Shimia isoporae: one gene and its partner. The protein of the gene in region 1 interacts with the protein of each later gene in a pairwise test. Links are inferred from orthologs where the notes say so. Each region holds a gene or a part of one and is shown in the gene's direction. Other genes may lie near its edges.

The links.
Region 2: the proteins of BXY66_RS00090 (region 1) and def interact in binary tests that used the Escherichia coli proteins (3 or more experiments, as listed by UniProt). The link is inferred for Shimia isoporae from one-to-one orthologs.

Annotation. Positions count from the first base shown.
Region 1 is NZ_SMGR01000001.1:15,232-21,582, reverse strand. What follows is about bases 2,053-4,958. They hold BXY66_RS00090 (aspartate-semialdehyde dehydrogenase), read left to right. Parts: upstream 2,053-2,947; coding sequence 2,948-3,970; downstream 3,971-4,958. Other genes in these bases: BXY66_RS00085 (DUF4139 domain-containing protein), read left to right, coding at 4,176-4,958; BXY66_RS00095 (MFS transporter), read left to right, coding at 2,053-2,815. Outside these bases: BXY66_RS00105 (branched-chain amino acid ABC transporter permease), read left to right, coding at 1-305; BXY66_RS00100 (DUF3095 domain-containing protein), read right to left, coding at 327-1,466; more of BXY66_RS00095, read left to right, coding at 1,643-2,052; more of BXY66_RS00085, read left to right, coding at 4,959-5,798; BXY66_RS20370 (hypothetical protein), read left to right, coding at 6,206-6,343.
Region 2 is NZ_SMGR01000003.1:216,421-222,815, reverse strand. The notes cover bases 1,278-4,227. They hold def (peptide deformylase), read left to right. Parts: upstream 1,278-2,471; coding sequence 2,472-2,984; downstream 2,985-4,227. Other genes in these bases: fmt (methionyl-tRNA formyltransferase), read left to right, coding at 3,985-4,227; def (peptide deformylase), read left to right, coding at 3,469-3,963; def (peptide deformylase), read left to right, coding at 2,981-3,472; BXY66_RS15420 (MalY/PatB family protein), read right to left, coding at 1,278-2,371. In the rest of the region: BXY66_RS15430 (glutathione S-transferase family protein), read right to left, coding at 1-1; BXY66_RS15425 (hypothetical protein), read left to right, coding at 208-561; BXY66_RS20710 (hypothetical protein), read left to right, coding at 702-833; more of BXY66_RS15420, read right to left, coding at 1,199-1,277; more of fmt, read left to right, coding at 4,228-4,890; BXY66_RS15395 (hypothetical protein), read left to right, coding at 4,901-5,137; BXY66_RS15390 (glycosyltransferase family 2 protein), read left to right, coding at 5,274-6,302; rnhA (ribonuclease HI), read right to left, coding at 6,348-6,395. UniProt on the Escherichia coli protein: Removes the formyl group from the N-terminal Met of newly synthesized proteins. Requires at least a dipeptide for an efficient rate of reaction. N-terminal L-methionine is a prerequisite for activity but the enzyme has broad specificity at other positions.

The DNA of each region.
Region 1 (6,351 bases):
TGCGCTACGTCGGGCCCGATACCACCCTCTCGATGGAGATCATGATCGACATCCTGCTGATGGTCGTGATCGGAGGCATGGGAACAATGTATGGTGCTGTAATCGGCGCGACCATCTTCGTGTTGGCGCAAAACTACCTGCAGGGCCTCATGGACGTTGCAGGCAGTGCCGTTTCAGCCCTTCCGATCCTGCCGGAACTGCTGAATGCAGACCGCTGGCTCCTGTGGCTGGGTGTGCTGTTCATCCTGTCGGTCTACTTCTTCCCAACAGGCATTGTCGGCCGCCTCAGGCAAGGCAGAACCTGACACGGCTCCCGACCGCGCGGCTCAAAGCCGCGCGGCTGCCTGCGCATAACCACCGGCGGCACCATCCACAAAGTGCATGTGGTTGCTTTCAGTGGCCGAGGGTACAAAACAGGTCATCATCGCCTCTGACTGCGCGTGCAAACCGTAACGCACCAACCCCGCGGATTTTGCCTTGCGCAACACCTTTTCTATCCGCGCCTGCGTTTCCGCGTCGCAATCAAGCGTCATCTTCAACCCATCGTCGAACTTTCGGAAATCCGCATTCTCGGCCACTTCCGCACGGTAGGCTGTGGGGTCGAAGTTGCCGACACCACGGGACTTCATCAGCGCCCAGATCAGCATGTTCTCGACAAGCAGCTTTCCCAGCTTCCATGCGACCGGACCACCTTGGCGCACCCGTGCTTCAATCGTCATCCCCGGTGGTGGAAAACGCGCCTCCGGCCCGACACGAGGTACAGGGTGCATTGCGCGAGGCTCTGTCTGGCTGGCCTCAAGAACGGCCTCCGCGATCTTCGCGAAACATGCTTCCGGCACGTCCTCTTGCGGCTCAACCACGAGCGACAGGATGGCACCGCGTTCCGACTTCACATTCGACCAACGACAGCTCAACCCGGTGAGATCCGGCGTGTCTTCTACCGCCGTGTCCTCATCGACCCCCATGTGGCCTGCTTTCATCTGTGCTTCGGCCCAGGCGAGACCACCGCCAGAGAACATTGCATAATCCACGCCCTTGCTCGGCGCATAGCGGGCCACGCGCACGTCACGCCCTGCCGCCCGCACATCTGCAACGGACACCATGGCAACCCGCAATTCGATTTCGAATTCTTTGCGCGCCCAGCGCCGAACAGAATCCAATGCCCGTTCTGCCGCCCGCCGCTGTGTCGGCCAGACTGCAAAACCTGCCCCGTCACCGCCAAACACAAAGGGAAGCGCAGCACCTTGTGCGGCGTTGATCTGCGCGGAAATCACGGCCGCGCCGACCATGTTCACGACCTTGTACCGCCCGCGTGCGATTTCGTGGGTCGACCCGACAACATCGGCAACCCCTACAACCCAATCATCCGGAAGCGGCACATACCGCTTCAGATCACTCAGGCTGTCGAAATCATCCGTGCGCGGCAGATTTTCGTAATAGTCCTGCGTTGATTGATTGAAAAACATTGTCCTAGAGCCCCTTTTTGGAACCCCTCCCTGAAAAGCCAGATGGCACCATTACGGTGTGGCGCAAGTTTTGGTGTTTACACATTGCTGCACACTCGCGTGAACACAGCCGCACAATGGCCCCTTGTCATTCCTCCGCCTTTCGGATCAAGTCGCGCCTCAGGGAGAGAGACTTCATGCGCAACGATATGATCCTGCTGTGCCTTGCTTATGTGCTCAGCCAGTTTTTTCGCGCCTTTCTGGCGGTGCTGACCCAGGTCCTTGAGGCGGATATCGGTGCAACTCCGGCCGACCTCGCTTTTGCGTCAGGCCTCTGGTTCCTGATCTTTGCGGCCATGCAAATTCCCGTTGGGGCTTGGCTCGACAAATACGGCCCCCGTCGCACGTCCGCTGTCCTTCTGCTGGTTGGCGGCGGCGGAGGCGCCGCGCTGTTTGCACTTGCCACGCAACCCATTCATGTCTCGATCGCCATGGGTCTGATCGGCGTCGGCTGCTCGCCGGTGCTCATGGCCAGCTACTTTATTTTCGCGCGCAGCTATCCTCCGGCCAAATTCGCGACACTTGCGGCGCTCATGCTGGGTGTCGGCTCGGTCGGAAACCTCGTCGCGGCTTACCCAACGGCCTTTGCTGTGGAAACCTTTGGCTGGCGCGCAACCCTCTGGTCGCTGGCAGCGATGAGTTCGGCGATCGCCGTCGGACTTTGGCAAATGGTGCAAGACCCTCCAAAAATCGACAGCGAAGAAAAAGGTTCTGTGCTGGACCTGCTCAAAATGCCGGTTCTGTGGTTCATCATCCCCTTCATGTTTGTGAACTATATGCCCACCGCCGCAATCCGCGGCCTTTGGATCGGGCCATATCTGGATGATGTCTTTGCTATGTCGACTGTCGGCATCGGGCAGGCCACGCTTGTCATGGGGATTGCCATGATCCTCGGTACACTCGCCTACGGGCCTGCGGACCGCATTTTCGGGACACGCAAATGGGTGATCTTCGGCGGCAGCTCAATGATGGTCGTGGCATTGCTTGCCCTTGTGCCATTCGTGGAAAAAAATGCGGTCCTCTCGGTCGCGCTTCTCTCAGCCATGGGATTTTTTGGCGGGGCCTTTCCCGTTGTCATTGCCCACGCACGCAGCTTTTTCCCGCCCCATCTTACAGGACGCGGTGTCACGCTCATGAACCTTTTCGGCATTGGTGGCGTTGGGGTCGCGCAATTCGGGTCCGGGCGTCTGCACGCTGCCATTGCGCCCACAGATCCGACCCTGGCCTATCAGGTTCTGTTCGGAGGATTCGCGGCCCTCTTGATTTTCGGCCTCGCGATTTACCTGTTTTCCCGCGACAGCACCGATTAATCCGCTAAAGCGGAAACCTGCGCATCAATCGCAAACGCAAATACGCCACATCAGCAATTTTCGCCATCCGCCCCCTTTTTCTTAGGGAAAAACGCGGCTAAGAGAGCGCGTCCTAAACAATGGAGACCTACCATGGGTTATCGCGTCGTCGTCGCTGGCGCCACGGGCAATGTGGGCCGCGAAATGCTGAACATCCTGGCGGAACGCCAGTTTCCGGTGGACGAGCTTGCCGTTTTGGCCAGCCGCCGTTCGCTTGGCACCGAAGTCACCTTCGGCGACAAAACCCTGAAAACCCAGGACATCGAGCAATTCGATTTCTCCGGTTGGGATATGGCGCTGTTTGCCATCGGGTCAGACGCCACCAAGAAATACGCCCCCATCGCAGCGGCCGCCGGCTGTGTCGTCATCGACAACAGCTCGCTCTACCGCTACGACCCGGACGTACCGTTGATCGTGCCCGAGTGTAATGCGGATGCGATCCACGGCTATTCCAAGAAAAACATCATTGCCAACCCGAACTGCTCCACGGCGCAGATGGTTGTCGCTCTGAAACCGCTGCACGACCGCGCAAAGATCAAGCGCGTTGTTGTCTCGACCTACCAATCCGTGTCCGGCTCCGGCAAGGACGCGATGGACGAACTGTGGGAACAGACCAAAGCCGTCTACAACCCCGTCAACGATGTGCCGCCAAAGGTCTACACCAAGGAAATCGCCTTCAACGTGATCCCGCATATCGACGTATTCATGGATGACGGGTCCACCAAAGAAGAGTGGAAAATGGTCGCCGAGACCAAAAAGATTGTCGACAAGGACATCAAAGTCACCGCGACCTGCGTCCGCGTACCGGTCTTTGTGGGTCACTCGGAATCGATCAACATCGAATTCGAGGATTTCCTTGATGAGGATGAAGCACGCGACATCCTGCGGCAGGCGCCCGGTATTATGGTGATCGACAAGCGCGAAGACGGTGGCTACGTCACCCCGAAAGAATGTGTTGGCGACTTCGCCACCTTCATCTCGCGCATCCGTCAGGACAGCACGGTCGAAAACGGCATCAACCTTTGGTGTGTCTCTGACAACCTGCGCAAAGGCGCGGCGCTGAACGCCGTACAGATTGCCGAGACGCTTGGCCGCGAAGTGCTGAAAAAGGGCTAAGCCCTGTCAGAAACGAGAATACAAAAGGCGCTCCGCTCGGAGCGCCTTTTTTGTTGCCGTATCCTGGAGGCGCCTGACGTCAATTCGTTGCACCTCGCCAAAACAAGCACTGCTCCGCCGATCCATGCAGCTCAGGCACCACTGACTTGCCAGCCTTCCTCGACACGTGTTCCCTTTGAGGCAACCCGTACCGAAAGGCTTTTTCATGACCAGACATTTTCTCCCCGTCGCCCTGACCACCTTTGCCTTGCCGCTCTGGGCGGACACAATTCCACTGAGCGCGCCAGTTTCCGCCGCCACTCTCTATGCCGACGGCGCCACTCTGACCCGCACGGCCACATTCACCGCCCCTGCGGGCTCTCATGACCTGCTGATCACCAACCTGCCCGAAGAGATCGATCCAACCACCGTACGGGTCGCCATCGACGGCGCGACGCTTGGCGCGGTTACAGTGCGCTTTGCCAAGGTGCCGCCGATCGCTGAATTGGACAGCGCAACGCTTGAAGCCGCCAAAGCCGAAGTCGACCGGATCGAGGCCGCCCTGCGCGCGACCCGCGACGAGCAGGCCGACGTGCTGATGCAGGCCGATGCGGCAAATGCCCGCCTTGGATATCTAAATCGCCTGCAAAGTCCTCAGGATGCGGCCAGCCCCGAAGCCCTGACACAAACCCTAGCCATCATCGGACAGGAAACGCTCAAAGCACGACAGGAGGCAGCAGCGTCGCAGCGCGCGGCCCGCGCGTTTGAACAGACCCTCGAAGACTTGGCTGAAGCTCTGTCCGATGCCCGCGCAACCGTAGAAGCCCTCACGCCGCCAGAAACCGAAAAATCCATGCTCGCCGCCGAAGTGTCCTCGGACCAGCCAATCAACGGCTCTGTAACACTGGTGCACCGCACCGATTGGGACGCTGGCTGGCAACCCGTTTATGATTTGCACCTCACAACCGGTGAGGCTCCGGAACTGCGCATTCATCGCAATGTCTTTGTCTTTCAGGACACCGGCGAGGATTGGAACGACGTAGACGTCACCCTCTCCACGAGCCGCCCCAACGCACAGGCATCCCCTTCCGGCTTGGCTCCATGGCGGCGGCGCATCGAGACACCTCAACCGGTAATGCCAAAAAATGCCGGTCGTCTGGCTATGGTCGACGAAGCCGAAAGCCAAATGGCGGAACCGGTGATGGAAACCGCTGCCATCCCAACCTTTGACGACGGTATCAACGCCACCTACGTCTATCCGACGCCGGTCTCGATCAACTCGGGCACCGAGGCACTTCGCCTCGCGTTGGATACAATCGACCTCACCTCAGATGTCTACGCCTTTGCCAACCCGATGCGGGACGAAACCGCTTTTGTCATGGCCGAAAGCGTCAACACCTCCGGCGAGCTGATCCTGAACGGAGCCGCCGACTTCTATCTCAATGACGTGTTTGTCACCCAAAATGAAATGCCATTGGTGGCGGCAGGCGATGACGTCAAACTATCCTTCGGCGCGATTCCCGGGCTGCGGCTTACGGACACGGTCACTCAAAAAGTCACCGGCGACAAAGGCGTGCTGACATCCCGCAACCAGCAAACCGAAACACGCATTCTTGCAGCCGAGAACCTTACTGACCAATCTTGGGCCCTGCGTCTTATCGGTCGCGTGCCGTACTCCGAGCAACAGGATCTCCTGATTTCCAGTCAGGCAACTCCCACGCCCACGAATCCGCAATACGAGGATCAGCGCGGCATACTGATGTGGGCGCACACTTTAGAAGCCGGTCAGACTTTCAATGTCGAGCTTTCTCACGAAATCCAGTGGCCGCTGGAGATGATCCTGCGCTGATCGCGCACCTGATTTGCCACAAAATGGTCAGGCGATTCTCCAAATCGCCCGACTCGCGCCCCAATCGGGGCCAGAATCGACGTTAAGAAAACTACAGGCCGCGCAAATTGGGCCAAGACGTCCAAAACGCGCAGCTCGTCCGGATTAGGGACCGGACATAGAGGGGCAGTCGCCTCCGGATACACAGCGAGCCTTATTTTGCTGGTGTTTGGTGGCCCTGCGGGACAGTTTTAAGGGGGTTAGCCCGGCAACCATCGTTGCCCGGGCCCGAATGCTGTGTTTCCAATTTTAGCCAAATTTACCGCGAATTTGACACAATTCGCGCCATTTCAGCCGCATTTCGCCCCCAACTTGATACTCAACGAAACACAGACACCGGCAATAACGCAAAACAGGGAAGTTCAAAAATGCCTAAGCGGATTTACAAGGAAGAGATCATGAACAACGCAGCACACACCGGCGGTTCTTTGGCTGACAAAGCACGCGAGCGTCGTCTTCGCGCCCTGATGGCCAGCAACCGCAACACCTCAAATATCTTCGCCTGAGAGCCACT
Region 2 (6,395 bases), on another replicon or contig:
TCTTGTTCTCCGTTATCTGTCGTTTGACGACAATGTAGCGTCCGGATCTGTGCGGAAAAACAGACGGTAGCGCAAAACACCTGCGCGCCTGCGCACAGACCGTGACCGATCTGCGGCATTTCGCCAAAGACCGCGTGTTTACAAATTCTTGGCTTGACCATGGTGTGATGGACGCTGATTTTTACCAGTGTATTCGGAGACTTCGTCATGAGCACCTATTTGCCCCCAGAGGTTCAGGCCGGCCTTGATGCCGCCCGCAAAAAAGCGATGAAGCAGCGCCACAAACTGCGTGTCGAGGCAGGTGGCCGCAGCTTTCGCGTGATCCGGTTTGAGGATGACGGCTTTACGCTGGACATCGAAGACGCCCCGCATTTGCGCGGGCTGGTCGATGTCTATGACGGTGGAAAGCAGCTTTACCAATGCCTGATTGTGGCTTCTGAAGAGCAAGGCGGAGAGATGCGCTACGAGTTCAAGCGCCACACACTGGCGACCGACCGCGCGCCGGTGGATTTTGAACGGGCAAGCGAAGCGCCGGTAGCGTTGTTGGGGAAAGAGGGCTGAGGTTGTAGCTTTCGCTGACCGCTGCTCTTTGGTGAGACTACGGGGCAGCTGGGGCTTCGATGAATGGCAGTTTGGGATCCGAAATTGCCAAACTCCACAAGTCAGCGAGGGTTAAGCTTCGAGGCTAAATTGGAAACCGAATGGATGTAGAGATAAAACTTGATGCCGACGCAGCTCTAACTCTGTTCAACTTTCTTTCCCGAACGCTAGACGAACAGAACGGCGAAAACCTGCACACTGCGGCAATACATGATGGCGACTTTGGGCCCTAAACTCGCTTCTTAGCGCTTTGGAGAAGACGCTGACTGAGCCCTTTGACGAAAACTACTGTGACTTAGTAAAAGAATCGCTTGAAGCTCTCCTAATCAAATTTGGTGCTTGGCCTTCAATCCAAGATGAGAAACGAAATAGCTAGACGTAGCTTTGAAACAAGCGTCCATTGTAACGAAAATTTCGGAACGCACTTTTGTTGGTGACGCTGTCAGCGTTCATTTTTGGTACAAGGTTCTTCTCCCCCAACAGCCAAAGCAACGCTTTGGCTAGCGCCCGAACCGCCCCCGTCAAACCGGAGGTTTGCCTCCGGCAAAACGCGGGCGCTTCGCTTTTACCCCTTGGTTCGGGCGCTGGTGCGCCTAAATCACTGCAAATCTGAAAACGCTTCTGCAAGTCGCTCGCAGGCTTCCTGCACCCGCGCGCGGGGGGTGGCGATGTTGAAGCGGAGGTAGTTTTCGCCGCCTGTGCCAAACGTCGGGCCGTGGTTCACTGCGATCCTTGCGTCTTTTTCCACACGGCGGGTGAACTCTTCGCGCCCCATGCCGGTGCCGGAGAAATCGACCCAACTGAGGTAGGTGGCCTCAAGCGCCATGGACGCCAGCCCCGGAATGTCCGCAATCGCAGTGTCCAACAGTTTGCGGTTGCCATCCAGATAGACCACCAGATCATCCACCCAAGCCGCACCTTCGGGCGAGTAGGCGGCTTCGGCCATGAAGAGGCCAAAGCTGTTGGGCGACAGGCCCAGAGCCGCCATGCGTCCGCCGAATTTGGCGCGCAGGTCAGGATCGGGGATGATCACGTTGCCGGAGTGGCTGCCCGCGATGTTGAAGGTCTTGGTGGTGGCCGTCATCATCACCAGGCGGTCCATGATGGTCTCGTCCACATTGGCCATCGGGATATGGGTGTTGCCTGCAAAGACCAGATCGTGGTGGATCTCGTCGCTTACCAGAATGAGGTCGTGACGTTTGCAGAATTCGGCAACGCCCTGCAATTCGTCGCGGGTCCAGACGCGGCCGCCGGGGTTGTGGGGCGAGCAGAGAATGAGCATGGTTTCATGCCCCTTCATTTGCGCATCCCACGCCTCGAAATCCATCTCGTAGCGACCCTCGTTCAGTGCAAGCTGACATTCGACAACTTCGCGACCGGCGGCTTTGATGACCTTGGCGAAGGCGTGATAAACCGGCGTCATCAGAACGACGCCGTCACCCGCGTTGGTAAAGGCGTCCACACACATCGCGGTGCCGTTCACCAGACCGTGTGTCGTAAAAATCTCGTTGCGTGCGACGTCCCAGCTGTGGCGCTCTTTCATCCACCAGCGGATGGCGTCCAGATAGGCGGCATCATCACCGTAGTATCCGTAGACACCCATCTCGTTCATTTTGACTAGAGCATCCGACACGCATTGCGGCGGGCGGAAATCCATATCGGCCACCCACATCGCGATTCCGTCTTTGGCAGGCACGCCATAGATCGGCTCCATCATGTCCCATTTTACGGAATGGGTGCCAAAGCGGTCGATGATCTCGTCAAAGCTCATTTGGGGGTCCTTTGCTGCGGATGAACGATGTGACGCTAGCGGATTGCTGGCCGTGCGCAACCCCGTTGCGTCAAATGCAATGCTGTCTTAGATGAAGGCCATGAAACGCCAAATCCTGATCCACCCCGATCCCCGCCTGAAAAAGGCCTGTGCGCCCGTTGCCGACCTGAGCGATGAGTTGCGCAATCTGGCCGAAGACATGCTGGAAACCATGTACGACGCCCCCGGTATCGGCCTTGCCGCGCCGCAAGTCGGTGTTCTGGATAGGTTGATCGTGATGGATTGTGTTAAGGAAGGCGAGCCGGAGCCGGTGGTGATGTTCAACCCCGAGGTTTTGAGCAGCTCCGAGGAAACCAACGTCTATGAAGAGGGATGTCTGTCGATTCCCGAGCAGTTTGCCGAGGTGACGCGCCCCAAAGAGGTTCGCGTCGGCTGGATCGATATGGACGGCAATCCGCAGGAAAAAGACTTTGACGGGCTGTGGGCGACGTGCGTGCAGCACGAGATCGACCATCTGAACGGCAAACTGTTCATCGACTATCTTGGCCCAATGAAGCGTCAGATGATGACCCGCAAGTCCCAGAAGATGAAGCGCGAGCTGGCACGGGGATGAGTGTCCTCCCCATCGTCCGTTGGCCGGATGACCGGCTGTCCACAGCCTGTGAGGCTGTGGGGGACGCGGACATCCGTGTGCTGGCGGCGGATATGCTGGAAACCATGTATGCAGCGCCTGGGCGGGGATTGGCGGGACCGCAGGTCGGTGACCTTCGGCGTCTGTTCGTGATGGACGTCACTTGGAAAGAAGGTGATCGCACGCCCATGGTGTTCGTTGATCCGGTGATCACAGCCCGAAGTGACAGCTCGTCGACTGTGGAAGAAGGCTGTCTTTCCATCCCTGATCTGATGGTGCCGGTGGCGCGTCCATCCCAGATCTCGGTGGTCTGGCGGGACGAGAACGGAGTTGAAAAAACCGGCGACTTCGATGGTTTTTCCGCCCGCTGTATTCAGCATGAAATGGATCATCTGGACGGTATCGTTACTTTGGACCGTCTCGACGCGATGACGCGCAAAACCCTACTTGAAGGATACGCTCTCAAATGACTGTTCGTCGCTGCATTCCATGGCCAGATAAACGTCTTCGGACCGCAGCCGAGCCGGTGACAGAGATCACCGATGAGGTGCGGCAGGTTTGGGATGATCTGATCGAGACGATGTACGCGATGCCCGGTGTGGGCATGGGCGCAAACCAAATCGGCGTGATGCTGCGCCTTGCGGTGGTGGACGCCACCGAGGAAGGCAATCAGCCGGTGCGCATGGCGAACCCCGAAATTCTGCACGCCTCGGTGCAGCCGCGCGAGCACGAAGAGGCAAGCCCGAACCTTGTTGGTGTCTCGGCCAAGATCAGCCGCCCGCGCGCGGTGACCGTGCGCTATATGGATGAGAACGGTGAGACGGTGGAGAAGGATTTTGTCGGTCTGTGGGCGACCTCGGTGCAACACCAGATCGATCACATCAACGGGAAGATGTATTTCGACCATCTCAGCAAGACCAAGCGGGACATGTTGATCCGCAAGGCGCGCAAGCTGCGCTAAGGCCCCGAGCAGGAGAACCAGATGCGTATTGTTTTTATGGGAACGCCGGATTTTTCGGTACCGGTTTTGGATGCCCTGATCGCGGCGGGCCACGACATTGCCGCGGTCTATTGCCAGCCGCCGCGTCCCGCGGGACGCGGCAAGAAAGACAGACCGACACCCGTCCAGGCACGTGCCGAGGCGTTGGGTTTGGACGTGCGTCATCCGGTGTCTTTGCGCAACGAGACTGCGCAGGCGGAGTTTGCATCTCTGGAAGCGGATGTTGCAGTTGTTGTCGCCTATGGGTTGATCCTGCCGCAAGCCATTCTGGATGCGCCAACGAAAGGCTGCCTCAACATTCATGCGAGCCTTCTGCCTCGCTGGCGCGGAGCGGCGCCAATCCATCGCGCGATTATGGCCGGAGACAAGCAAACTGGCGTTTGTATCATGCAGATGGATGCGGGGCTGGACACCGGCGACGTCCTTTTGCGGCGCGAAATTGCGATTGGCGAGACAGAAACCACCGCGGAATTGCATGACAGGCTTTCAGTGCTTGGATCAGAAGCCATCGTCGATACGCTCGCGCTGCTGGATGACCTAACGCCCGAACCACAGCCAGAGGATGGCGTGACCTACGCGGAAAAGATCGACAAGTCGGAAGCCAAAATCGACTGGAGCGAAACCGCGGAAGAGGTGGATCGCAAAATTCGTGGCCTGTCGCCGTTTCCGGGCGCCTGGACCGAAATCGAGGGGCAGCGGGTCAAGGTGCTTGCGTCGCACGTTGTCGCCGGCAACGGGGCAGCGGGCACCATTTTGGACGAAGCTCTGACAGTGGCGTGCGGCTCTGGCGCGGTGCAGTTGCTGCGCTTGCAACGCGCGGGCAAAGGCGGGCAGGATGCGCAGACGTTCCTGCGGGGCTTTCCGCTGACAGCAGGTCAGACCCTTTAGGGAGACACGCATGTTTTTTGCCTTTTTCGGAACCGTCATTATTGCGGGGATCATCGGATATGCGGCCGAACGGTCGGGTTTCACCCGCAACGGTTATATTCCCTCGATCATCATCTGCGTGGGTGGGGCGTTCGTGTTTTTTATGATCTCGCGCATGTTTCACATCGGTTTTGGCAGTCCGGGGATGAATGCGATCATCTCCTCGGTCGGCGCCTTGATCATCGTGCCGACACATTTCCGCAAATAGTCGGGCTGTGACTCTTCTGCCGCGAAAGCCCTTGATTCAATTAAAAATGTAGACGCCTGCCCCGTCCGCTTGCTAATTTGCGCTCAATACAGGGGTGGCCGTCAAATGAGCTGCCCAAGAGCATGAGGCAGAGACAGTGGCTTTCTTCGGATTCGGCGGCGATTCCGCTGCACCAAAGGTGACAGTTGTCACCACCATGAAAGACGAGGGTGCCTATATCCTCGACTGGGTGGCGCATTACAAAGCATTGGGTGCGACCGACATTGTGGTTTTCACCAATGATTGCAGCGATCAGACCGACCTGATCCTGCGCAACCTGAACCGCATGGGCGAAATCCATCACCGGTTCAATCGCGTAATGAAGCGCGGTCCGCACAAGAGTGCATTGATGTGGGCGCAGCACGAGCCTGTGGTGCAGGATGCGGACTATATCCTTGTGGTCGATGTGGACGAATTCCTGCAGATCGGGGTTGGCGACGGCACGTTCAAGGCGTTGATCGACACCCATCCAGAAGCGGATGCGATTTCGCTGGTCTGGCGCATTTTTGGCAACGCGGGGATTGAGGAGATCTCGGATACGCCGGTGCCGCAGCAGTTCCTGCAAGCTGAGCCGGAAGTGCCAACAGCAGACATGCTCCCGCATCGATTTTTCAAAACGCTCTATCGCAACAACGACAAGTTCAACCGGATGGGCGTGCACCGACCGTTCATCGAACCGGATGCGACTGACATCAACTGGGTCACACCAGATGGCACGAAGCTTGATGATCGCCAGATCAAAGGCGCTCTGCATATCGACAAAGGCTTTGGTTATGACGTGGCGCAACTCAACCACTACGCGTTGCGTTCACTGGATGGCTTCCTGAACAAGCAACGCCGCGGCCGCGCCAATCATGTGAAAGGCAAGCTGCAACTGCCTTACTGGGACAAGTTCGACAAGAACCACGAGACCGACACCCGCCTTGCAGAGCGGTTTGATGCGGCCATTGCGATCAAGACGGAGTTGCTGAAGGACGAAACGCTCGCCAAGCATCATGAGGCAGCAATTGACTGGGCGCAGCGCATGGCGCGAAAAGCGCGCCGCCAACCCGCGACAAAAGCCTTCCTTGCCAAGCTCAAGGCCCGTGATCAGGTCAGTGCTGCCAACGCGGCAAACGCCGCCTGACGGGGGCAGTCGGCTAAACAGAGAAAGGCGCGGCGATCCCGCGCCTTATTTTTTTGGTTTGAAAGGTGCCATTCCTTCGCGTGCCAATTCGTC